One region of the Bacillus paramycoides genome, then DNA from elsewhere that is predicted to be linked to it. Evidence: a T-box and tRNA genes for the amino acid it is inferred to sense, from the RefSeq annotation. Region 1 holds a T-box; the other holds one or more tRNA genes.
What was found. A T-box is a leader RNA that pairs with one kind of tRNA and senses whether it is charged. The one in region 1 lies ahead of AAG068_RS16600 (tryptophan--tRNA ligase), so its partner is inferred to be a tRNA-Trp.

Region 1 (18,477 bases):
TCAAACTATTTGTTGTTTTCTGATTTTTTTGAGGGAGGTTAAAACTACACCATCGGGTAATATGATATCCTTTACTTCAATAAATCCATGTTTTTTATATAAAGACAGAGCGGGGGTATTTTCTTTTCCTGTTTGTACAATATATGTTTGGGAAGGGGAGAACATGTCAAATACATATAGTAGTAATTTTGTTGCAATCCCTTTATGAAAATGATCAGGGGATACTACTAAACGATGAATATCAACTTCCTCTTCATCTACTTTAAAAGAAATAAACCCAGCAAGTGTATCTTCATAAAAATAGCCGTAAAACATTTCATCACAGGATTGAATATCGGCTACAGTATCATAAAGGCGAGGGATAACCGTACTATTTATATATTTTGCCTCGATTTCATAAGCGGGTATTTGAATGTTTAAAATAGAAGTAGCGGTGTTGCGGGAAGTTGTTATTAATTTTTGAATCATAGGGTAAAACCTCCTTGTAGACTTTATTTTCATAGATTTGACAAGATTTTTCTTTTTTGGATATAATAATTACATAATAATTTAGTATGAAAAAGAAATACACCATAATAGAAATGGAGGACTAAAAATGGGATGGATTATCACATTAATAGTTGGTGCTATTATAGGTGCAATTGCAGGTTCTATAACGGGTAAAAATTTTCCGGGTGGTATGTTTGGAAATATTATCGCAGGTTTATTAGGTGCTTCGTTAGGTGGTAGATTATTTGGATCTTTTGGGCCATCATTTGGTGGGATTCATGTTGTGCCAGCATTATTAGGTGCAATTGTATTAATTCTTATTGTATCATTTGTAGTGAAAGCTGCAAAGAAATAGAGATATAGATTATGACGAAAAGCCCTGAATAAGGGCTTTTCATCTTTCGAAGAGGTGGTTTCGTTGGAGAAATTAAATATAAGAAAAAGAGATAAGTTGAAAAAGTTTTTTAGAGAACACAATTATTTAGCAGTGCTACTTGGGTTTGCACTATTGTTCATTAATATTTTATTACTAACAAAAATATCATTTGTTTTTACACCGTTTATCGTCTTTTTAAAGACAATTTTCTTCCCGGTATTATTAGCGGGTGTACTATTTTATATTTTGCATCCATTCGTTTCGCTTCTCGAAAAGAAAGGTGTATCAAGAATTGTATCGATAGCTTCTATATATTTAATAGTAATAGGATTATTTGTATTTTTAGTCTTGACGGTTATTCCTATTATTAAAGATCAAATTGATGCATTAATAGATAACTTACCGTATTTCGGTCATGAAATTGAGAGAGCAGCACGTAGATTTGGAGAAAGTAATTTATTAGGAAAAATTCAGGAGAATTTAAATATCGATGTAGCGAGTATGGTAAAAGACTACACAGTTGATTTTACGAAGTCGTTATCATCAGTAACTGGAAATGTAACTGGATTTTTAAGTACTATTACAGAGGTCGTTTTAACATTTGTAATGGTTCCATTTATATTGTTCTACCTTTTAAAAGATGGTGAGCAATTACCGAATCACTTTTTAAAGTTTATTTCAGAACAAAGACAGCCAGCAGCGATGAGAATACTAGATGATATGCATTATGCGATTAGCTCGTATATTAGAGGGCAAATTATTGTTAGCTTGTTTATCGGAATTATGCTATTAATTGGTTACCTTATTATTGGTATTAAATATGCGGTACTGCTTGCAATTTTAGCGATGATTGTAAATATCGTTCCGTACGTAGGGCCAATCATCGCAATTACACCAGCTTTAATTATTGCGTTTATTGACTCACCAGCAATGGTGTTAAAAGTAATTATCGTTATGATGGTTGTACAATTAGCAGAAGGTAAATTTATTTCTCCGCAAGTTATGGGGAAAAAGTTAGATATTCATCCAATTACAATCATATTTATCATTTTAACTGCTGGAAACTTATTTGGTATTATGGGGATTATTTTAGCGATTCCAGGGTATGCGATATTAAAAGTGTTAGTGACACACGGGTATAGATTTGTTAAGTTGAATACGTAGGAAAAAGAGCTAAAACAGAATGTTCTGTTTTAGCTCTTTTTTAGTAACAATTGATTTGCAATTTCGCTGTGTTTTTAAATTGTAAATCAATTCTGTTTTCGTTAAACAGAAAATTCAGTTTTAGATAAAAGAGAAATGTGATAAACTGTAAAAAATAACGAAAAGCGATGAAAGAGAAGAGTACATATTCGAAACTTTTCAGAGAGCTGATGTGTGGTGGAAATCGGTAAGGGATGAATATGGAATGGGCTCTAGAGCTTCTAGCTGAAATGAGTAGGCAAAGACGGTTACTTCACGTTAAGAAGTTGAAGTGAGCTATGATGATAGCTAATGAAGGTGGTACCGCGGGAGTCTCTCGTCCTTTTTAAGGATGAGAGGCTCTTTTTATTTTTGGAAAGGAGGAGTTAGGATGAGCGAAAAAATAATGTTAACAGGAATTAAGCCGACAGGTTACCCGCATTTAGGGAATTATATTGGGGCAATTAAACCTGCACTGCAAATGTCGAAAAAGAATGAAGGAAAAGCATTGTACTTTATAGCGGATTATCATGCGTTAAATGCTGTACATGATCCAGAGAAGTTCAGTAATTATACGAAAGAGGTAGCAGCTACTTGGTTATCACTCGGACTTGGTGAAGATGTTATTTTTTACAGGCAAACAGAAGTGCCGGAGATTCTAGAATTAGCTTGGATATTAGCTTGCCTAACTCCGAAAGGGCTTATGAACCGTGCCCATGCGTATAAAGCGAAGGTGGAGCAAAATAAAGAAGCAGGTTTAGAGTTAGATGCAGGAGTGAATATGGGATTATATACGTACCCGATTTTAATGGCTGCTGACATATTACTATTTCAAGCAACTCATGTACCAGTCGGGAAAGATCAAATTCAGCATATTGAAATCGCGCGTGATATTGCGACGTATTTTAATCATACATTCGGCACGACATTTACACTTCCGCAGTATGTCATACAAGAAGAAGGTGCCATTTTACCTGGTCTTGATGGAAGGAAGATGAGTAAAAGTTACGGAAATGTGATCCCGTTATTTGCAGAACAAGAAAAACTACGAAAGTTAATCTTTAAAATTAAAACAGACTCCTCACTTCCGAATGAACAGAAAGAATTAGAAACGTTATTTACGATATATAAAGAATTTGCGACGGAAGATGAAATACTGTTGATGCGTGAAAAGTATGAAACTGGCATTGGATGGGGCGATGTGAAAAAAGAGTTGTTTCACGTTGTAGACCGCGAATTAGCCGGACCTCGTGAGAAATACGCTATGTATATGAATGAGCCAAATTTATTATACGAAGCATTAGAAAAAGGTGCTGAGCGGGCAAGAGAAATCGCGAAGGTAAATTTAGCAAAAATAAAGAAACGGATTGGATTTGAGAGGGAACGTTAAGCGTTCCCTTATTTTTTTAGATAATCTGTAATAATCCTTTCAATAACAGGAGGAAGATTATTAGGTAATTCATCAAGTGAAAAGAAGCGTAGTTCTTTTGATTCACTTTGATCGCATACAAGTTCACCATGAAATTCTCGGCAAATATAAACAACGAATACACCATGTACTTGATCGCCGTTTGGATAGATTTGAAAGAAATCTGGCCCTGAGTATGTACGGAATAGTTCTGGATTTTTAATAATAAGTCCAGTTTCTTCAAACACTTCTCGTTTTAAAGCATCTTCTAACGTTTCGTTATATTCTAGGGCGCCGCCAATAATACTCCAGCTGTTAAAATCCGTACGGAGCTGCAGTAATATTTCATTTTTCTCATTTAATATAATAGCGTGTGAGCCAATTAAAATAAGTGGTTGATTGCCTACTAGATTTCTCATATCTTCAATATAACCCATGTCATTGCTCCTTGTATTTAATAATAGTTAGGAAGTTCTTTTAACATTCTTTCTGTTTTACGTGCAGTAAAGGCTAAGTTATGGTCATCTTTCGTTCTGAAAAATAATGTGCGTAAAAAGGTTTTAATGTTGGCACATAAAATACAATATTCATTTAGCGAAAGGCGTTTTCTAATTTGAGGAAGCCTTTTTATTTTTTTATGAATAATTGAAATTAACTCATCTTGCCGGAAATCATGATATAGCATCGATAGTAACGGCGTAACAATTCGTTCATCTTCATTGTTATGAAAAAGGTCAGATGGAATGAAGATTTTATTTAATAAACAATGAATTAATTCTTCGTACCACTCAAAAGTCGTATAGGAATTGTGAACAATTTCAGTAAAGGCATCAGATACGTGTGCAAGACAATGAGCCCATCCTTTATTTTCAATATAGCCTCGAAAATCCGTTTCTAAGTTTGTGTATGTAATGAGTTTGTTTTTTATTTCTTCGATATCCTCCTCTGTAAAAAAATAGTGCGAGTTAGCGAATTGGAGTATTAACGCAATTAACGAAACAGTGTAAGAACGTGTGAAAACCCCATCTGTATGTGGGGAGTAAATGTCACAATATAAATACTCATCACTTAAACAAGTTTGCAACAGTAATTTTAGCTGATCATCCATAAGGAATTCATGATGAATGAAATGCGCAAAACATTTATATATAAGTTGGTAACGAACGTAACTATCAGTCGTTCCGATATACTGAAGCATGTTGAGTGTTAACTCATTTATATCTATATGTTGCAGTTGCGTATAGTCATTTTGTTGTATAAGCTCTAACTGTTGTTGTAACGTTGTAATATCCAATGGAGAACCTCCTCCGCACTTTAAAGATGCGATGTTTTCTAGTATTCTATATATTCAAGGACAATCCTGCTCATGCAAGGAGAACAAATAGAAATTCGAGTATGACATAGATGAGGGAAGTATATGATGACTATAGAACAGTTAGAAAAACATTTTAAAATAAGAAGAAATGCTTCTTCTATCATGATAAAAGAAAATAATGCAGAGCCTTTTACAGAAGCGCAATTAAAGGAAATCATGCAATATTGCGTTGCTGAGGCTGAAAAAGAGGGAATAGAAAACTTACATTTTGAGATTTCGTCAAAAAGTCCCAATTACGATGTGTATAAAAAATGTTTCGAAACGTATTCATTTGAATATGTTACCGAAAACATGATTGTGTTTAAGGATATATATGAAGTAGAAGATGTAGAAAGTGAAATTGATTTTAAGCTGATTGAAGAAGTAGGAGAAGATACATTTTATTCTCTTTGGAACGAAATGACGGAAGAGCAAGTCACTTATGATCAATTTGTAAATATGATGCTACAAGAAATTGGTGAGCAGTGGAAAGAACATTGTTTAACCGCGAGTATCAATGAAGGGCCGATAGGAATTGTAATTCCGCATATTGAAAGAGGAACGTTAGAAGAAGGAAAACTCATGTATTTCGCAGTCGCTCCAAATATGCGAAATAAAGGATACGAAGCAGCATTCTTTACAGGAGCAATGTTTGTCTTAAAAGAAATAGGTGCATCTTATTATATTGGCGAGACAAATGTACAAAATGAGTGGATGAAGGATGTTTTTGAAAAGGACGGATGTCAGCTGCTAAGTTGTACTGAGCGATATGTGAGGGTGTTTTAGGAGGATGAAAAAGGTTCTTGAACTTGTTTAACGGGAATCCGTGTACAACTTATGAACAAATAAAAGAACTTTTTGCCTCTTTGTAAGATAAAAAGAAAAATGAGAACGACAAAATAGATATTCCTATAATACAATAAAGAAAGATTCGATTATATGAGAAAGCGTTGGTGAAAGAATGGAGCAGCAAAGAAATGGGTTACAAGCAACTGTACAAAGAAATGAAGATAATACGTTACAAATAAAGTGGGAAAATAATATAGAGGAAGTTCGCATTTACTGGAGTACTTTGCCAGATCATATTGAAGAAAATGGAGAATTACTTGCAACGGTAAATGGAGAATCATCATGTACACTTGTAAACCCAAGTGAAAATGAGCGTCCATATTTTAGACTAGTAGGTAGTAATGGACAAGCAGTGACAGTAGCTGAGCGTAGATTGCCATTACAAGGCGCGTTTAACTTCCGTGATATGGGAGGATATGAAACGACAGATGGCCGTAAAGTAAAATGGGGCAAACTGTACCGTTCTGAAGAATTAGCAGGACTAACAGAGTGGGATATCGACTATTTACAAAAGTCTGGCTTAAAGTTAATTTGTGACTATCGTACAGACTTTGAAGTGAAGCATAAGCCGAATCCAGAGATTACAGGTGCTCGTCAAGTGTGCTTACCAGTTATGCAAGACTTAGCGAAAGATTTAAATATAAATGAATTTTTCCAAGTTGGTGACCTTTCTAAGTTAGGGAAACCAGGCGAGTATCTTGTGAAAATGAATCAAGATTTCGTAAGTGGTAATGAAGCATTCGTGAGCTTCTTAAACTTAGCGCAAAACCCAGAAAACTTACCGTTAGTAAACCATTGTACAGCTGGAAAAGACCGTACTGGATTTGGCTCAGCACTATTATTACTTTTACTAGGTGTACCGGAAAAAACAGTAATGGAAGATTACTTACTAAGTAACGGTTTCCGTGAAAAGTTAAATGAAAAAATGATGGCCTTTTTAGGTGCAAAATTACAAAACGATGAAAGTAGAGTAATATTAGGTGCAATGTTTGAAGCACGTGCTGAATATTTACAAGCTGCGATTGATGAAGTGAAAAAGCAATACGGTTCAGTTGAAGCGTATGCTGAAAAAGCAATTGGCTTTACGAAAGAGTCGTTAGAGGAAATGAAAGAGTTATTGTTAGAGGATAAATAATGATGAGGGAGGCTGATTGGATTAGCCTCCTTTTCTTATTGTTGTTATAATTTTGTTTAGGAGGATTGTTGTGCACCGGGGGATAAAATGATTCATACACGTGTAAAAGCAGAGGGGTTAAAAGAGAAGCTAGCAACAATACTAAGTCAAGATTATAAGGAACTGGCTGTTCAGAATTTAAAGGTGATTGGAACGGGAGTGCAAAATATTGTTTTTCGGGGAGATTCAGAAAAGGGAGCTTTAGCTTTTCGAGTGCCGTGGGAGAGAGAAGTAGAAAATATAAATGAAGATTTATTTAATAGTCGGATTTCATTAGAAAAGGAAGCAGAGCTCTCTGAGTTTTGTCATTCAAAAGGTATTCCAGTGCCAAAGATACACGGATTGCATCTTTCTACCGAACTTGATTTTTTAATTTTGGATTGTGTGTGTACAGATCATATGCCAATTTCTGCGTACAAAATAGGCGAATTAGTTAGTAAGCTTCATAGTATGCCAAATGAAGATTTACATTACGAACAAAACATTAGAGAGCTCATTAGTAAGTATATAGCAGAACGAATTGTGAAACGGGTAGAAGGGTTTAATACAATCACGAACTGTGGAATGAAACTTCCAGATACGAAAACAATTGAACATATTCTTAGTACAGCAGATTATGAAAAGTGCTTACTACATATGGATATTCGACCGGCCAATTTAATTGGATATAATGGAGAGGTTAAAGCGATAGTTGATTGGGATAACGCTCTAATTGGTCACCCATTACTGGAGCTTATGAGAATAGCTGAAACAAATGAGGTTAGTTGGGATGAATTTAAAGATGGATATAAGAATGATAGTATCTTTAACGCTACTCCTCATATTGTTAGTTTATTTTATAGATTAGATACAGCGGTCATGCTTGCAAACTTATTTATAGCACATTTGAAAATAGAAGATAAAGGTGTATTCTATAAAGAGCGGGTTAAAGCAATCCATCACGAAATATATAAAAGTTTATCCCGTTTTAATGGGCAGTAAGACCCCCACCTCAAAATTCAGCGAGAGCAAAGAATTTAGGTGGGTGATCAACTGCCCATAAAAGTCCGATTGGTTCAACTAATAATCAGTGGGGGATGAAGAAAACCCCCACTGATTAAAGTTTCACTTTATAAGCTATGAGAATAAATTTTTGAAATAGAATTGAGGAGAAAGAACATCATGAAATACAAAGTTATATTATTCGACGTAGACGATACATTATTAGATTTCCCTGAAACGGAAAGACACGCATTACATAATGCGTTTGTACAGTTCGGGATGCCTACAGGGTATAATGATTATCTTGCAAGTTATAAAGAGATTAGTAATGGATTATGGAGAGATTTAGAAAATAGAATGATTACGCTAAGTGAATTAGCGGTAGATCGATTTAGACAATTATTTGCCCTTCATAATATAAAAGTAGATGCACAGCAATTTAGCGATGTATACCTTGAAAACTTAGGGAAAGAAGTACACCTTATAGAAGGTGCAGTGCAATTATGTGAGAATCTACAAGATTGCAAGTTAGGTATTATTACGAATGGATATACGAAGGTGCAACAATCGAGAATTGGAAATTCGCCTTTATGTAATTTCTTTGATCATATTATTATTTCAGAAGAGGTTGCTCATCAAAAACCAGCACGTGAGATTTTTGATTATGCATTTGAGAAGTTTGGAATTACTGATAGGTCAAGTGTACTAATGGTCGGAGATTCACTAACTTCTGATATGAGAGGCGGAAAAGATTACGGCATTGATACGTGTTGGTATAATCCGAGTTTGAAAGAAAATAGGACAGATGTTAAGCCGACTTATGAAGTGGAGAGTCTGCTACAAATTTTAGAAGTTGTGGAAGTGGTTGAAGAAAAGGTAGCTTCATTTTAATTGTGTTGATATTTGTCGATAAGTCGATATTCTTTGTCGAATCGTCGATATATCGAAAAAATCGTTGATATATTTTGAGTTACGGTAGATATATTGGAAAAATCGTCGATATAATTTGAGTTGCATTCAATTTATATCGATAATCGGTGTAACAACTAGAGGTGAGTAAAGAATGTTAACGTTTTTATTTGAGTTAGACAAAAGTATTCCGCAGAAGGATGAGCCACGGTATGCCGCTTATGCAAATGGCTTTATTGAAGGGGATTTAACGATTCTTGTCGGTGACAGCGTACTTTTTCAGAAGTCATGTATGAAGGTTGCAGAGCTTGGTATTTATTTAGGACAGTGGATGGAACAAGTGCAACATGGGCAGAACGAACAGTTGAATTATGAAACGAGTGATCGTGAGGAAGTAATTCTTGGATTCTTATACGAAGAGGAAGATCAGTGGAGAGTTGCTTCCAGTTGGCAGCAATTTGAACTGCAAGAGCGTATATCCACTACAGCGTTAGTAGAAAGCGTTGGGCGTTATTTGAATGAGCTAAATAAGGAACTGCGCGCGATAGAATATCCTGTGACGTTTGATCAGTACTTAAGAGGAGAGCGAATGATGCAGCTTTCTTATAAACGACCGTGTGATAGTAAGGCGGATACGATGTCAATAGAGGTTTATAATGAAAGCGAAAAAGTAGGCGCAGTACGGGGCTATTATAAAAATACGTTGATGAAAGTACTAGATTTCATTCCGAAAGTCGGTAGTAATATTATTTATGAAATAAAGGATAGTAAGGACAATATTCGCGTCATTGCAAAGGATGTAAGTAGGCAGCGTCAAAGAAGGATTTTAGTAACGTACATCGATCATCATGATGCAGAACATGAAATACTTATATGTGACGGAAAGTTATTAGATGCAAATTTCTTATTTACCTTTACATATAAGAGGGAAGAATATGTTGTTCACAAAACTCCAATTGGACTTGGAAAGTTATTACGAAACGGCTATGTAATCGCAGAATGGAATATTCGTCTTGAGGAAGATATGTATGATATTGAGATGAATGTATATGATGAGAATTATATAGAGGATCAATATTTATTGTTAGGCGTATTTCATGCGATTTTGTATGGGTAATCATTGTATACACGAAAAATACCGGCATTCTTTGTGAAAAGAATGCTGGTATTTTTTATTTATCCTCAAAAATAAAAATCTCATCAATCGTACTATAAAGTGCCTTCGCTATATCGTGAGCGAGTTGTAAGGAAGGGTTATATTTTCCTTTTTCGAGGTGGCTAATCGTTTCACGGCGTACGCCAACAGCGTTCGCTAAATCTTCTTGTGTCATGTTTAATTTGGCGCGGTATTCTTTTATTTTCGTTACGAACGCCATGGCGCATCTTCCGTTTCATCAACAGGTTTATCGTAAAAGAACATAGAGAAGCCGAAAGTAAGAATGAGTGTACTGAAAATAAGAGCGATATCAATCTCTTGTAGCGCCGGGTTTGGAAATAACATTTCAATAAACAGAATGATAGCGGTAGTTAGTAATGTAACGATAAAGGCATTGCGGCACGATTTATTCACGATTTGTTCAAATAGTTCATCGTGTTGAACCGTTCTATATGTTGTGAAAAAGGAGAAGAAACAGAACATAGTAAACAATCCTTTTTCATAAAAAAAGCCGAGGAAACCGAAGAAACCGAGAAATCCTAAATATTTTATCCAAGTTGTTTTCACGATAGATTCTCCTTTCAATGTTAGAAATAATTCTCTTTATGTTATAAATATATCACATGTGAAAATGTATAGTAATAATAGTTTTCCAATTCTTTTCATAATAATAGTAAAAAGAGGAAATATACTGCGAAATAAAGAGGATAATATTGTAAAATGGTTGTAAGGAGGGGGAGGAAGGCATGTTAACTTGGATCATGATCGTTGTATTACTTGTAGTCATTACTGTAGTGGCGACGGTGTTAATTGGGCGAAATGGTGATGCAAATTATAGTAAAGCGACAAAGGGGAATATTAGAAGGCTTACGATGATTTATATTATACTAGCTGTCGTTTTAATCGTTGGATTAGGTTTGTATATTTATTTTAAAGGTTAAAAACTGAAAAAATACAAAAATCTAAAAATAGAAGTATGCTATAATGTTAATATAGTTATTTGGTAATTAAGGAAAGGGTTGGATGTAATGATTGAAATTACGAATGTGTCAAAAAGTTATAATGGGTCTACCTATGCAGTAAAAGATTTAAGTTTATCTGTGCCTAGCGGAGAAATCTTTGGATTTTTAGGGCCGAATGGTGCGGGTAAATCAACGACAATTAAGATGATTACTGGTATTCATGGGGTAGACAAAGGGACGATTACGATTAACGGTATAGATATTATGAAAAATCCGATGGAAGCGAAAAAGACGTTTGGTTATGTCCCAGATAGCCCAGATATGTTTTTACGATTAAAGGGAATTGAATATTTAAACTTTATGGCAGATATGTATGAAGTGCCGAAAGAAGTACGACAAGAACGAATTGAGTCTTTAGCGAAGAAATTTGATCTTTACAATGCGTTATCGGATCAAATTCAAAGTTACTCGCACGGTATGAGACAAAAAATCGTTATTATTGGTGTGCTCGTGCATGAGCCAGATGTATGGGTTTTAGACGAACCGTTAACAGGGCTTGATCCGAAATCTGCATATATTTTAAAAGAAATGATGAGAGAACATGCGGATAAAGGAAAGATTGTATTTTTCTCTACACACGTATTAGAAGTGGCAGAAAAATTATGTGACCGCGTTGCGATTATTAATAAGGGAAATCTTCAGTTTAAAGGGGATTTAGATGAAATGAGAGATCATTTTAAATCCAATGAATCACTTGAAAAAATGTTCTTGGAGATGACGGGCAATGAGTAAAATTTTGACGTTAACGAAAGTATTATTGAAATTAAATTATGCAGATTTTATTACAGATAAGAAGAAGCGATGGGCGTATGTATTTTCATTTGTAGCCATTTTATTTGTCGGCTTTTTACTATTTGGTTCTATCACGCACGCAATGTATGAGGGAATGATACATTTAGGGCAAGATCCAGGAATGATTATCGCAATGGGACTTGCGATTGCGAGTATATGGGTATTTTTAATGAGTATAACGAACATTTTAACTGTATTTTACTATAGTAATGACATTGAAATGTTATTGCCGTTACCATTGAAACCAGCCCAGATTATTTCGGCAAAATTTTTAACAGTATTAATTACACAATACGTAATGAGTTCATTCATTTTATTACCAATCTTTATTACGTACGGGTTAAAAAGTAGTGCATTTATTACATATTACATATACATGATTTTTATTTACTTACTCTTCCCGATTGTGCCGTTAGTATTAGCTTCATTACTGATGACAGTTATTATGAGGTATACAAATATAGCGAAAAACAAAGATCGAGGCAATATATTTATTGGAATCGTAAGTATACTATTTATTGTAGGAATTAATGTGTTTTTACAGTGGAAAAATAAAAGTTCGTTTTCTGAAGATGCAATTGCGGATTACCTAGCGAACAACCAATCTTCTCTTTTAGTACAAATGACAAACTATTTTCCAACTACATATTTTGGAGCAGTGGCATTAGTAGAAAATGCAAATTGGAAGGGACCTTTATACGTATTAATCTTTGCACTTATTTCATTTGTATTTTTTGTGTTGTTTTATTACATTGCAGAGCGTACATATTTAAAAGGGGTTATTGGACTTTCAACGAGTACAGCAAAAAAAGAGGTTATTTCAGCAGAAGGCTTACAGAAATCAACGGTACAAAGTTCACATTTAAAAGCGTATGTGAAAAAAGAATTTAAAACGTTATTCCGTACACCACAATTTTTCTTAAATTGCATTGTACAAACTTTCGTTATGCCGATTATGTTATTTTTTGTTTTATTCGTGCAAGATGGAAATTTAGAGTGGATTACAGGTTATATTGATAACCCAAAGTCAGCAGGTCTTGCAATTGGTGTTGGCCTTTGTGCATCGTTATTTTTAATGGGAAGTAACGTCATCGCAACAACATCATTTTCACGTGATGGAAGTTCATGGTTTGTGAATCGTTATTTACCTGTAAAAGCTTCGGATATCTTTTTTGCAAAAGCGATTACTGCTTGGTTAATTAATGTAATTATTTTAGCAGTATTCGGTATTACGATGGCAGTTGTGGCGGGGATTTCTCCTGTATTCATGTTACTGTGGTTTTTACTAAGTGCGAACGGGTTACTGTTAATTAATTTAATCGGTACACGCTGGGATGCACAAACTGCAGATATTCATTGGGATACAGAACAGAAATTATTTAAGAGCCGATATACAACTTTGTGGAATTTTTTAGCTAATATTTTTATAGCTTTAGTTATTGTTGCGGGAGTAGGTTTATTATACTTCTTCCTTCAAGTAGGACTGTGGGTAATGTTTATTGTTTTATTTGTAATGTTTACGATTGTAAATTATATCTTCATTAAAATTTTAAAATTAGGTGCAGAACGTATATTGTCAAATATTGAATAAATAGATAGATCCTCTGTATTCGCGTGCAGAGGATTTATCCATAGATGGAGGAGAAAAGGTGAAGAAAATAGCAATTGTAACAGGGGCAACTCGTCTAAATGGAATTGGTGCAGCTGTATGCAAGGTGCTTGCTCAAAAAGGGATAGACATTTTTTTCACGTACTGGTCTCAGTATGATAAAGCGATGCCGTGGGGAATGCATGACAAAGAGCCCTTTTTGTTGAAAGAGGAGATTGAAAGTTACGGTGTTCGTTGTGAAATGGCAGAAATTAATCTATCACAGTCGTATTCGCCAAATCGTTTGTTTTATATGGTCTCAGAACGTTTAGGTGATCCATCTATTTTAATTAATAATGCAGCGTATTCTACTCATACGAGAATTGAGGAATTAAATATAGAACAGTTAGATAAACATTATACAGTGAATGTTCGCGCTACTATGTTATTAAGTTCTTTATTTATAAAACATTATGCACTGAAAACGAGTGGAAGTATTATTAACCTTACTTCAGGACAGTCGCTAGGGCCAATGCCTGATGAACTAGCATACGTAGCAACGAAAGGAGCAATTGAAGCATTTACAAAATCAGTAGCACCTGTTGCGATGGAGAAGGGGATTACAGTGAATGCTGTTGATCCTGGACCGACGAATACAGGATGGATTACAGAGGAGCTGAAGCATCATTTAGTATGGAAGTTTCCGCAAGGTAAAGTAGGAGAACCAGCGGATGCAGCACGCTTAATATCTTTTTTAGTAAGTGAAGAAGCAAAATGGATTACGGGGCAAGTTATTCATTCGAACGGTGGTTACTCATAAATATATTATGTTAACAAATGTTGAAAAACAAAAAATGAAAGAAAATAATATTTTTTTGTTTAAATAAAATGTCAAGAAAGATAAAAAATTGATAGGAGAGTATATCGTCATATGAAGATAGTAATTCTTCATGTGACAATATACTCTTTTTCTTTTGTTAGAGAGAAGGAAAATGAAGTAGAAGAAACTCGAATATTCGAATTGATTTATCAGTTTTTGTACGTATTATTATGAAGATTACTGTCGGAAAGATGGTGATTCGTATGAAAAGGGATTTTTTAAGGGGAAATCGAATCGTAAAGGGGAGGATAAATAAAGTAAACATAGGGGGATTTATATGAAAATGAAAAAGGTCGCTATCGCATCGATAACAATTGGTACAATGCTTACTATGGCAGCTTGTAGTCCATCAGCAGATAAAGAGACAGAAAAGAAAGAGCAAGTAACAGCGCAAAATGAAGGAGAAGCAAAAACGACAAGTGCAGATGAAGCGTCAAAAACAACAAAAGATACTGAAAAAGAAACAAATACTTCTTCAAATGAAAAAACAGATAAAGATGCAAAAAATACGAAAGAATCATCAGGAACAGAAAGTAACGGTAAAACGTCAACTCAAAATGAGAATGTGAAAACAAAAGAAAAAGAAACGACAGGAAAAACGAAAGATCAAACGACAAGCGGAAAAACAACAGATCAAAGTACAAGTACAAACGCAAACGGAAAAACAACGAAAGATCCGAAGAAAAGCGTAGCTGTGAAAACAAATGTAAAAGAAGTTGCTGCACTAGTTGATAGCTTAGACAAGCAATTAGCTGCCAATCCGAAATTAGAAACAGTAAATAAACTTGGAAAACAAATAAATGAAAAGTGGGATGTGATTGAGAAAGAGCTAGAAGCATCACACCCAGCTGAATATGAAACAATTGGACAAAGTATGTACCCGTTAATTGTAGGAGCGGAGAAAGAAAAGATAGATATTAATAAAATGAAGTCATTAACGACGAAAACGAAAAAAGATTTAACTCAGTTATTAACGAAACTTTCGTAGTTTTAAAAGCCTACTGTGTAAGTAGGCTTTTTTATGTTTTCTGTAAAAGTCTATTTATTTTCAATTACGATACGAAATGAACCGAATGCTTGTTGACTGACATAATCTTCTTCGCTAGTTTTATAAGGAAATGGAAAAGCGACGAACTGAAAATTACTTTCTTGACCCACTGAAGGTAATGTGAAATTGAAAATTTGTCTCGTTTCAGGTGCAACCGCAGTATAAACGACTTTTTTATTGTTAAATATTTTTACTTGTTCCCAATCTTTAAATGCCACGATTGCGTAGGTCATTTCATCTTTTGTTTCATTACCGTTTGATAAGGTTAATTGTTCGCCTTCTTTTTCAGAGAAGACAGTTTGTAAGTTCTCTTCATTGTTCGTAACAAATAATGGTTCATACAGATCATCTTTTAAAATAGCATTTGGATCTATAAAGGTGAGCTTTGTATTTTCGCTTCCCTCCTGAGTAGGATTTATTGAGTATCGCATACTTAGGATCTCTTCTAATATAACCGCCTTATTTAAGTCATTGTTTTTTAATTTATATTCAGGTTTTTTAATGATTAAAAAGGTTAATTCACTTGCATTAGGAGAAGGGTGTAAAGAGATTTTCGTAGTAATTGAACTATTCGGTTTCATATTAAAAGAATAGTGTAATACTTCATTAGCAACTTCTTCTATCTTAAAAGGTTTTTGTTCGTAATCTTCTAGGACAATTAATCCGTATTTTCGGTCTTCATCAACATTATGTATGAATGATAATGATACATTTATTTTATTATTTTCAATAGTGATTTCACTACCATTGTTAATATGTTGACCTTTAGTATTTTTCAATCCATAAGAAATAGTATTGGCTTGTTGCTCTCGCTTATTTTCTTTAGGAGATGTATGCGGTTGTATGGTTGAAGTATGGGACAAAACATAAATTATAATTAATGAAATAAGTACAACACTGATAATAATATACATGCGTTTCATAAATAGCACCTCTATCTATTTAAAATATAAGAGAAAAAAGATATGCAAGTTGCATATCTTTTTCTCTTTCTTACCAGGAAGCTTTTGTTTCGTGGTTCACATCATTATAACCACTCAATTTATAGGTATGATTACCAATAGCGTAATCATCTCCATAATAAACGCTTGTATTGGTTGCTGTAGCACTTACAAAAGATGATTTTTTTGCACTATTACTTTTTGTATTTACTAACGAGCCATCGCCATTGAAAGTTCTTGCTTTTGCATAAATATAGTCTTCGATCGTAGTTGATTTCGATTTAGCAACTGAATATGGGTTACCAAAAAAGGGAGTATACACGCCAATGTTAGAGTCATTCTTAGGTGCAGCTGCAACAGTCCAACTAGGAACATTAGATGTTTTTGCTGATTGAACAGTATCATAGTTAACCAAAACGGGCTGTTTGTCTGCAGTGCCCACCTCTGAAGCACTTGCGTTATTAGTAAAACCAAAACTTAAAACCGCTAACCCTAAAGTTGTCACCGATAAAGATTTTTTCATATTCACTAATTTTCCCACCTTTTTTAATTTTGAGTTCGAACTCAATTCATACAATATATGAAAATTTTGAAACTCTCAATAACTTGTCCCATACTTAACTTTTCTTTTACTTTTGATTCAACATTTCTTCATTTTCAATAAAGCGAATATATCTTTAATTGCTTATACAGCAAAGGAAAAAGGTTTAACTTTATAAAATTCGTGTAAATTTAAATCTATTATTTATTTTCTCTGTTATTTTAAGCTTATGTGGCAATCCTAAAGAATAAGGATGGTGACAAAAATGACAATTGATCGGATTTGTACAATTGGGCCAGCAAGTAATAATAAAGAAACGTTAGCGCAGTTAATAAACAATGGCATGAAAATAGTAAGGTTGAATTTATCACATGGCACGCATGAAAGTCATAAAGATATCATTCGTTTAGTCAAATCGTTAGATGATTCTATTAAAATTTTAGGTGATGTACAAGGCCCTAAAATAAGATTAGGTGAAGTAAAAGGAGAACAAATTACACTTCAGGCGGGAGATTCTTTTCTTTTACATACGCAACCAGTTACAGGGAGCAATGAAGAAGCAAGTGTTGATTATGAAGGAATTGCGAATGATGTGAAAGTTGGAAGTAGAATTTTAATTAATGATGGTGAAGTTGAGTTAATCGTTGAGAAGGTAAGTACGGAAAAAATAGAAACAAAGGTGAAAACAGGTGGTAATATCTCCTCACATAAAGGGGTGAACTTACCAGGGGCAAGCGTTAGTTTACCGGCTATTACAGAGAAAGATAAAAAAGATATTCAGTTTCTTTTAGAAGAGGAAGTCGATTTTATTGCGTGTTCTTTTGTGAGAAAACCTAGCCATATAAAAGAAATAAGGGATTTTATAAAAGGGCATAAAGAAACTGCTCCTAATTTAATTGCTAAAATAGAAACGATGGAAGCAATCGAGAATTTTCAAGATATATGTAAAGAAGTAGATGGAATTATGATTGCAAGGGGGGATTTAGGAGTAGAGTTGCCGTATCAATTTATTCCGCTCTTGCAGAAAATGATGATTCAGGAATGTAATCGAACGGATACATATGTTATTACAGCGACACAAATGCTTCAATCTATGGTAGATCATTCTATTCCAACAAGAGCTGAAGTAACTGATGTGTTCCAAGCTGTACTCGACGGAACGAACGCTGTTATGCTTTCTGCTGAAAGTGCGTCAGGCGAGCATCCGATTGAAAGTGTAAAAACATTACGTCTCGTTTCAGAATTTGCGGAACATGTGAAAAAAGACGGTCCTTTTGTGATGAAAGATGTACTGGAATTGCTACATAAGTCTTTGGATGCGGGATAAATAAAAAGAGGGCGGATATGCATCCGTCCTCTTGTGTTTCATTCTATTCTTCTTGCTCATCCAAAATCTTTTCAAACGCAGCAGATACTTTTTCGAACTCTTCATCATTCTCAATGTATGAGAATTCACTATCTTCTTCTACTTTTAAAAAGAAAATATCAATGTCTTCCTCAGTTTCGGTTTGGATATCCTCCACAAAGGCAACGGCAATATATTCTGCGCCTTCGACATCCATTGCTCCAAGTACTTCTACTTCTTGCTCTTCGTTATTCTCATCACTAAGAGTAAACACTTCGCCAACTTCAATATCAGACATATTCATTCTCCTCCTGTCCAGCTCTAATAAATAGAGCGTTTAAACTGCATACATACTAATATATCTTTCCATGAAAAATCAATTTCATACATAAGAAAAATCAAATTCTACTTCTTTAGTATGCGTATACAGCTATAAGGAGCG
Region 2 (6,047 bases), 2.5 Mb from region 1:
TCGCAATTGCTTCTTTACTTCCTTCTATGGGAGAAACAAATGTACAAACAGCCAATGCTGAACAATTATCTAATGTGAAAACTGGATATGTAAAAGTTGATCAAGTAGCCTTACATACAAAAGATAACGCAAATAGCTCATCAATTGATACAATTCGCTTTAATACGAAAGTGAACATACTTGAAACAACTAATGGTTGGTATAAAGTGTCTGTTAATAATAAAGTAGGTTACGTACAAAAAGATTCTATTCTACTAAAAAACAAACTTCAATCTAATAATCAATATATCGTTAATGCCAATGCATTAAACGTTCGTTCTGAACCTAATTTAGAATCTTCAATTTTAGATGTATTACCAAATGGGAAATTCGTTACCATTGAAGAAGAACAAGGCGAGTGGTATAAAATTTTACATAATGGCAAAACAGGTTATGTACAAAAAGCATTCGTTTCTAATGGTTCACAGGCTTTAGTGAAAGGCCTCACAGTTCAAAATAATACGAAATACACAGTTGCAACACCTAAACTTAATGTACGTAGCAACGCTAGTACAAGTAGTGCACTGCTTGGTTCATTACAAAATGGTACACAATTACAAGTAGTAGAAACTGTAGGAACTTGGTATAAAATTCGTTTTGGTACAGGGTACGGATATGTCGCAAAACATTATGTGGTGCAAAACCAAACGCAATCACAAGCTCAAACGGCTCAACCTACTTCCATTCCAGCAGTTTTCAAATTCCCTACACAAGGAAAAATTAGCTCAACCTTTGATATGCGCTGGGAACAAATGCATTATGGTATAGATATTGCAGCTCCAGGTAACGTCTCTATCCAAGCGGCGGCGGCAGGTAAAGTTGTGAAATCATATTATTCAGCTAGCTATGGCAATGTTGTGTTCATCGCCCATCAAATAAACGGGAAATTATATACAACAGTCTATGCTCACATGAAAGATCGCACTGTACAAGCTGGTGATCAAGTACAAGCTGGACAATTAGTAGGTCATATGGGAAACACAGGTCATTCATACGGGCAACATCTTCATTTTGAATTACACAATGGAGAATGGAATTTTGAAAAAACAAATGCAGTAAACCCACTGCCATATTTAGTTAGGTAAATTGTATGCCACGCAATATCAATATACCTCTCTTAATTGAATACTTAGCCTTTTTAGGTTTAATCTGTTGTTTAATCATTTACAATACAAATACTGTATTTCTGTCTATTATCATTGCTTTTGTTGCTTTAGAAATTATGATGGAATCTTTTCAAGTTCAACTAAAACAAAAAATTGCCCATATTTATAATGCCATCTTTCTATTAAGTGCCCTAATAGCAAATATTATTAGTAATGGTTTTTATTTATCTACCGTATTTCCTGTATTTTTTATGGCTGTTTTATTATTCATAGCTAGATACATTCATGTTCCTAATAACAAAAAACACGAACAAGAAGCTTAGAAAGAGGAGACACTGTGTATCAATCTTTCAAAGATAATCCGCTAAAATATATATTGAATTTATACAAAAAAACAAATACTTTTTTTGGTATACAAGGAAGCTATACGGCACAATTTCTCCTTTATGGAATGTTATTTCTCGTCTTAATTACATTCTCCTTACTTTTCTATATAAATTAAAAAGGATCTCACAATTGAGATCCTTTTTAATTTATATAGAAAATGCTCTTTATCCGCAAGCATATTTTTCATAAATAAAGCTAAGATTATATTTTTTCTCTAAGCTCATTCTTTGTTCATCATCACACCAATAGAACAGAATATCATGAATCGTTGCATAACGCTTATTTTTAAGAAATAGTTTAAAGAATGATGGTAAACAATCATGTAATTGTATAAATATATAATTGCGTAATATTTCTTCTTTATATTCAATGCCCTTACAAATATACAATAATTCTTCACAATAATACGCATGTTGTGGAACTTGAATCATTTCGAAAAATGGCACATATGATAATAGTTTTCCGATGAAATGATCATATCGATCCATTATTCCTATCGTCATGTGCTCCATCATATCTTTCATTACATATAGATAATCATCTACATGAGTAGTCTTGAGTGGGTCTAATCGATCTGAAATTTGAGAAAGTACAGCTCTTTGACAAGCTAACACCGCTTGACTAGGTCCATAGTATGATAGGAAGTCTGTACACTTACGATATTTTCGTAATAAGTCATGTGTATATAAGTCATATACAAAAGTATTACAATACATTGCTAGACTCATCATATCACTATTTAATTGCTCTTTTGATAGAGATTTAGCTCTCTTACACATATAAAAGAATGTAAATTCTAATACTTCTTTATGGGATAATAGATGTTTACAGTCCATTATACATTTCTCATTAAATTTAACTCTATCCCAAATTTCTACATCTTCATCAGTTAATTCACCAATACGATATTTAATAATTAAATAGTTTAAAGCAACCGCTTGTGTCAAAAGATCCCACGTTTCATATTCCAATGAAGTGTGAACAAACTCAGCTAGGCCTTGATTTACCATAAAAGTATTCGCTTCTTCATACCAGCCAATCTCTTGGCATAAACGAAGAATACGTACTAAAGTTGGAATTTCATCTTTATGAAACTGTGGTAAATTTTTTGCTTTATCCATTCCATATACGATAAATGCCGCTAAATTTTCTTCTTTATAAAATTCTTTTTCTTTCCACACTAATATAGTTCTTTCTTTCCCTTCACCTTTTGGATGACAAGGTACAAGTAAAGAAAATAATTCAGCGAAATTATTTGGTTCTATATATGTATCTGTAACCAAATTCCAATTTGGATCGCGCTGTATAACCCTCATATAATTCCCCTTCCCTTTTGTCTACATAGGAAATATTAATCCATTATTAAATCATTAATAATAAATATTGTTATATTCGAAATCCCTCATAATACTTATATCTATCAGTATATCATTTTTTCTCTTATTTAAAATTAGGAATGACAAATTTAAATAAACTGTCGAAATTGCTAACTGTATACTTATTATATAATGGCTCAGATACATCATGCTAACATATTAGCTTAACCCTATATACTAGAATAATGTATCTGATTTTTATACGTAACTTATTCCACTAATTAAAGTCTCACTTCATTCCGTATGCTCTGATATTTCACTTAAAGCAAATCCCGCTTGATCATCTGCCGATTCTTTTATAGCTAAATCTCCTAGTGCTAACATCCCAACGAGTTGACCACTCTCAACTACTGGCAATCGTCTAATTTGATACTGTGCCATTAACTCTGTAGCCTTTTCAATAGGATCATCTGGAGAAACTGAAACAATGTTTGTTGTCATTACATTTGTAATTTTATTAGATCCAGGATGTTTTTCAGCAATTCCTCGAACAACTAAATCTCGATCCGTAACAAGACCAACAACTTGTTCATTTTCAACAACTGGGATCAATCCAATCGATTCTTCTTTCATCTTTACAGCGGCTTCATATACATTGTCTAACGGTGTACACTGTACAATATGAGTGCTCATCAAGTCTCTCACTCGTGTCATTTGTATCTCCTCCTTTTTATACATACCATAGCTTTTCCTAAATCCCTTTATTTATTTCAGGAAAATCAGTTGATAAAGGAGAATGAACGCACAATAAAAAAGAGTCAGCAATATGCTGACTCTTTTTTTTATGACCCGTACGGGATTCGAACCCGTGTTACCGCCGTGAAAGGGCGGTGTCTTAACCACTTGACCAACGGGCCATGGCTCCGCAGGTAGGACTCGAACCTACGACCGATCGGTTAACAGCCGATAGCTCTACCACTGAGCTACTGCGGAATAATATATATGGTGGGCCTAAATGGACTCGAACCATCGACCTCACGCTTATCAGGCGTGCGCTCTAACCAGCTGAGCTATAGGCCCATATACTTTACAGGGGCAGTAGGAATCGAACCCACACTGGAGGTTTTGGAGACCTCAGTTCTACCTTTAAACTATGCCCCTAAAGGATGCCGACTAGAGGACTTGAACCCCCAACCTACTGATTACAAGTCAGTTGCTCTACCAATTGAGCTAAGTCGGCATAAAAAAATGGTGGCTCGGGACGGAATCGAACCGCCGACACGAGGATTTTCAGTCCTCTGCTCTACCGACTGAGCTACCGAGCCAACATAAATGGCGGTCCCGACCGGGGTCGAACCGGCGATCTCCTGCGTGACAGGCAGGCATGTTAACCACTACACCACGGGACCATTTGGTTGCGGGGACAGGATTTGAACCTGCGACCTTCGGGTTATGAGCCCGACGAGCTACCGTGCTGCTCCACCCCGCGATGATAAAATATTTACTTTAGAAAAAATGGAGGAGGTAGAGGGATTCGAACCCCCGCGCGACTCTCGCCGCCTGTCGGTTTTCAAGACCGATCCCTTCAGCCGAACTTGGGTATACCTCCATGAAGGAAAAAGAAATATTATATTATTTATGTCTAAACCATTTAAAAAGAAAATGGAGGAGGTAGAGGGATTCGAACCCCCGCGCGATTCTCACCGCCTGTCGGTTTTCAAGACCGATCCCTTCAGCCGAACTTGGGTATACCTCCGAGACATATAATAAATAAAGTGGAGCCTAGCGGGATCGAACCGCTGACCTCCTGCGTGCAAGGCAGGCGCTCTCCCAGCTGAGCTAAGGCCCCATGTTTTTTGGGAAAATCGGGAAGACAGGATTTGAACCTGCGACCCCCTGGTCCCAAACCAGGTGCTCTACCAAGCTGAGCCACTTCCCGTTAATAAAAGCGCGCCCGAGAGGAGTCGAACCCCTAACCTCTTGATCCGTAGTCAAACGCTCTATCCAATTGAGCTACGGGCGCATATGGTGCCGAGGGCGGGGGTCGAACCCGCACGGTGGTCACCCACCGCAGGATTTTAAGTCCTGTGCGTCTGCCTGTTCCGCCACCCCGGCATGTCATATTGGAAATTGGAGCGGAAGACGGGATTCGAACCCGCGACCCCAACCTTGGCAAGGTTGTATTCTACCACTGAACTACTTCCGCAAGACATGTATGAGTTATTTTATTAAAAGTGCGGGTGAAGGGAGTCGAACCCCCACGCCAAAGGCGCTAGATCCTAAGTCTAGTGCGTCTGCCAATTCCGCCACACCCGCATATTTTGTTAAAATGGTGAGCCATGAAGGACTCGAACCTTCGACCCTCTGATTAAAAGTCAGATGCTCTACCAACTGAGCTAATGGCTCTTAATGGCTGGGCTAGCTGGATTCGAACCAGCGCATGACGGAGTCAAAGTCCGTTGCCTTACCGCTTGGCTATAGCCCATTAATTAAGAATGGTGGAGGGGGGCAGATTCGAACTGCCGAACCCGAAGGAGCGGATTTACAGTCCGCCGCGTTTAGCCACTTCGCTACCCCTCCAACATATATGGTGGAGGATGACGGGATCGAACCGCCGACCCCCTGCTTGTAAGGCAGGTGCTCTCCCAGCTGAGCTAATCCTCCATTTTGCCTGGCAACGTCCTACTCTCACAGGGACAAGGTCCCAACTACCATCGGCGCTAGAGAGCTTAACTTCCGTGTTCGGTATGGGAACGGGTGTGACCTCTCTGCCATCATTACCAGACTGTATTCATTTAAGACAAGAATCATTATAACTTATTTAACTTTGAAAGTCAACAAGTTTTTTTGTATTCTTTCAAAACTAGATAACATTTGCTTCATATTATATGGTTAAGTCCTCGATCTATTAGTATTCGTCAGCTCCACATGTCACCATGCTTCCACCTCGAACCTATCAACCTGATCATCTTTCAGGGATCTTACTAGCTTACGCTATGGGAAATCTCATCTTGAGGGGGGCTTCATGCTTAGATGCTTTCAGCACTTATCCCTTCCGCACATAGCTACCCAGCTATGCCCTTGGCAGAACAACTGGTACACCAGCGGTGCGTCCATCCCGGTCCTCTCGTACTAAGGACAGCTCCTCTCAAATTTCCTACGCCCACGACGGATAGGGACCGAACTGTCTCACGACGTT

Region 2: it has a tRNA-Trp gene. The T-box ahead of AAG068_RS16600 (tryptophan--tRNA ligase) is inferred to sense a tRNA for this amino acid. The anticodon was not compared.

The regions. Positions count from the first base shown of each region.
Region 1 covers NZ_CP152427.1:3,215,235-3,233,711, reverse strand. Annotated here, with positions in the region: gene AAG068_RS16615 (GNAT family N-acetyltransferase) at 1-468, opposite strand; gene AAG068_RS16610 (GlsB/YeaQ/YmgE family stress response membrane protein) at 596-844, shown strand; gene AAG068_RS16605 (AI-2E family transporter) at 908-2,029, shown strand; T-box leader at 2,188-2,395, shown strand; gene AAG068_RS16600 (tryptophan--tRNA ligase) at 2,439-3,437, shown strand; gene AAG068_RS16595 (NUDIX hydrolase) at 3,446-3,892, opposite strand; gene AAG068_RS16590 (DUF2785 domain-containing protein) at 3,910-4,749, opposite strand; gene AAG068_RS16585 (GNAT family N-acetyltransferase) at 4,873-5,595, shown strand; gene AAG068_RS16580 (tyrosine-protein phosphatase) at 5,771-6,793, shown strand; gene AAG068_RS16575 (phosphotransferase family protein) at 6,881-7,813, shown strand; gene AAG068_RS16570 (YjjG family noncanonical pyrimidine nucleotidase) at 7,994-8,704, shown strand; gene AAG068_RS16565 (tubby C-terminal domain-like protein) at 8,877-9,839, shown strand; gene AAG068_RS16560 (helix-turn-helix transcriptional regulator) at 9,895-10,098, opposite strand; gene AAG068_RS16555 (DUF3796 domain-containing protein) at 10,086-10,445, opposite strand; gene AAG068_RS16550 (hypothetical protein) at 10,625-10,819, shown strand; gene AAG068_RS16545 (ABC transporter ATP-binding protein) at 10,907-11,632, shown strand; gene AAG068_RS16540 (putative ABC transporter permease subunit) at 11,625-13,283, shown strand; gene AAG068_RS16535 (SDR family oxidoreductase) at 13,342-14,100, shown strand; gene AAG068_RS16530 (hypothetical protein) at 14,438-15,148, shown strand; gene AAG068_RS16525 (hypothetical protein) at 15,199-16,131, opposite strand; gene AAG068_RS16520 (XoxI protein) at 16,202-16,678, opposite strand; gene AAG068_RS16515 (pyruvate kinase) at 16,944-18,017, shown strand; gene AAG068_RS16510 (DUF1292 domain-containing protein) at 18,061-18,339, opposite strand.
Region 2 covers NZ_CP152427.1:742,605-748,651, reverse strand. Annotated here, with positions in the region: gene AAG068_RS03840 (SH3 domain-containing protein) at 1-1,124, shown strand, start outside; gene AAG068_RS03835 (hypothetical protein) at 1,130-1,468, shown strand; gene AAG068_RS03830 (DUF3965 domain-containing protein) at 1,697-2,848, opposite strand; gene AAG068_RS03825 (CBS domain-containing protein) at 3,143-3,562, opposite strand; tRNA gene AAG068_RS03820 (tRNA-Glu) at 3,694-3,765, opposite strand; tRNA gene AAG068_RS03815 (tRNA-Asn) at 3,767-3,841, opposite strand; tRNA gene AAG068_RS03810 (tRNA-Ile) at 3,852-3,928, opposite strand; tRNA gene AAG068_RS03805 (tRNA-Trp) at 3,939-4,009, opposite strand; tRNA gene AAG068_RS03800 (tRNA-Thr) at 4,016-4,088, opposite strand; tRNA gene AAG068_RS03795 (tRNA-Phe) at 4,098-4,173, opposite strand; tRNA gene AAG068_RS03790 (tRNA-Asp) at 4,182-4,257, opposite strand; tRNA gene AAG068_RS03785 (tRNA-Met) at 4,261-4,337, opposite strand; tRNA gene AAG068_RS03780 (tRNA-Ser) at 4,365-4,457, opposite strand; tRNA gene AAG068_RS03775 (tRNA-Ser) at 4,512-4,604, opposite strand; tRNA gene AAG068_RS03770 (tRNA-Ala) at 4,625-4,697, opposite strand; tRNA gene AAG068_RS03765 (tRNA-Pro) at 4,714-4,787, opposite strand; tRNA gene AAG068_RS03760 (tRNA-Arg) at 4,798-4,871, opposite strand; tRNA gene AAG068_RS03755 (tRNA-Leu) at 4,875-4,963, opposite strand; tRNA gene AAG068_RS03750 (tRNA-Gly) at 4,980-5,054, opposite strand; tRNA gene AAG068_RS03745 (tRNA-Leu) at 5,084-5,164, opposite strand; tRNA gene AAG068_RS03740 (tRNA-Lys) at 5,179-5,254, opposite strand; tRNA gene AAG068_RS03735 (tRNA-Gln) at 5,259-5,333, opposite strand; tRNA gene AAG068_RS03730 (tRNA-Tyr) at 5,345-5,428, opposite strand; tRNA gene AAG068_RS03725 (tRNA-Val) at 5,437-5,512, opposite strand; rRNA gene rrf (5S ribosomal RNA) at 5,518-5,633, opposite strand; rRNA gene AAG068_RS03715 (23S ribosomal RNA) at 5,737-6,047, opposite strand, start outside.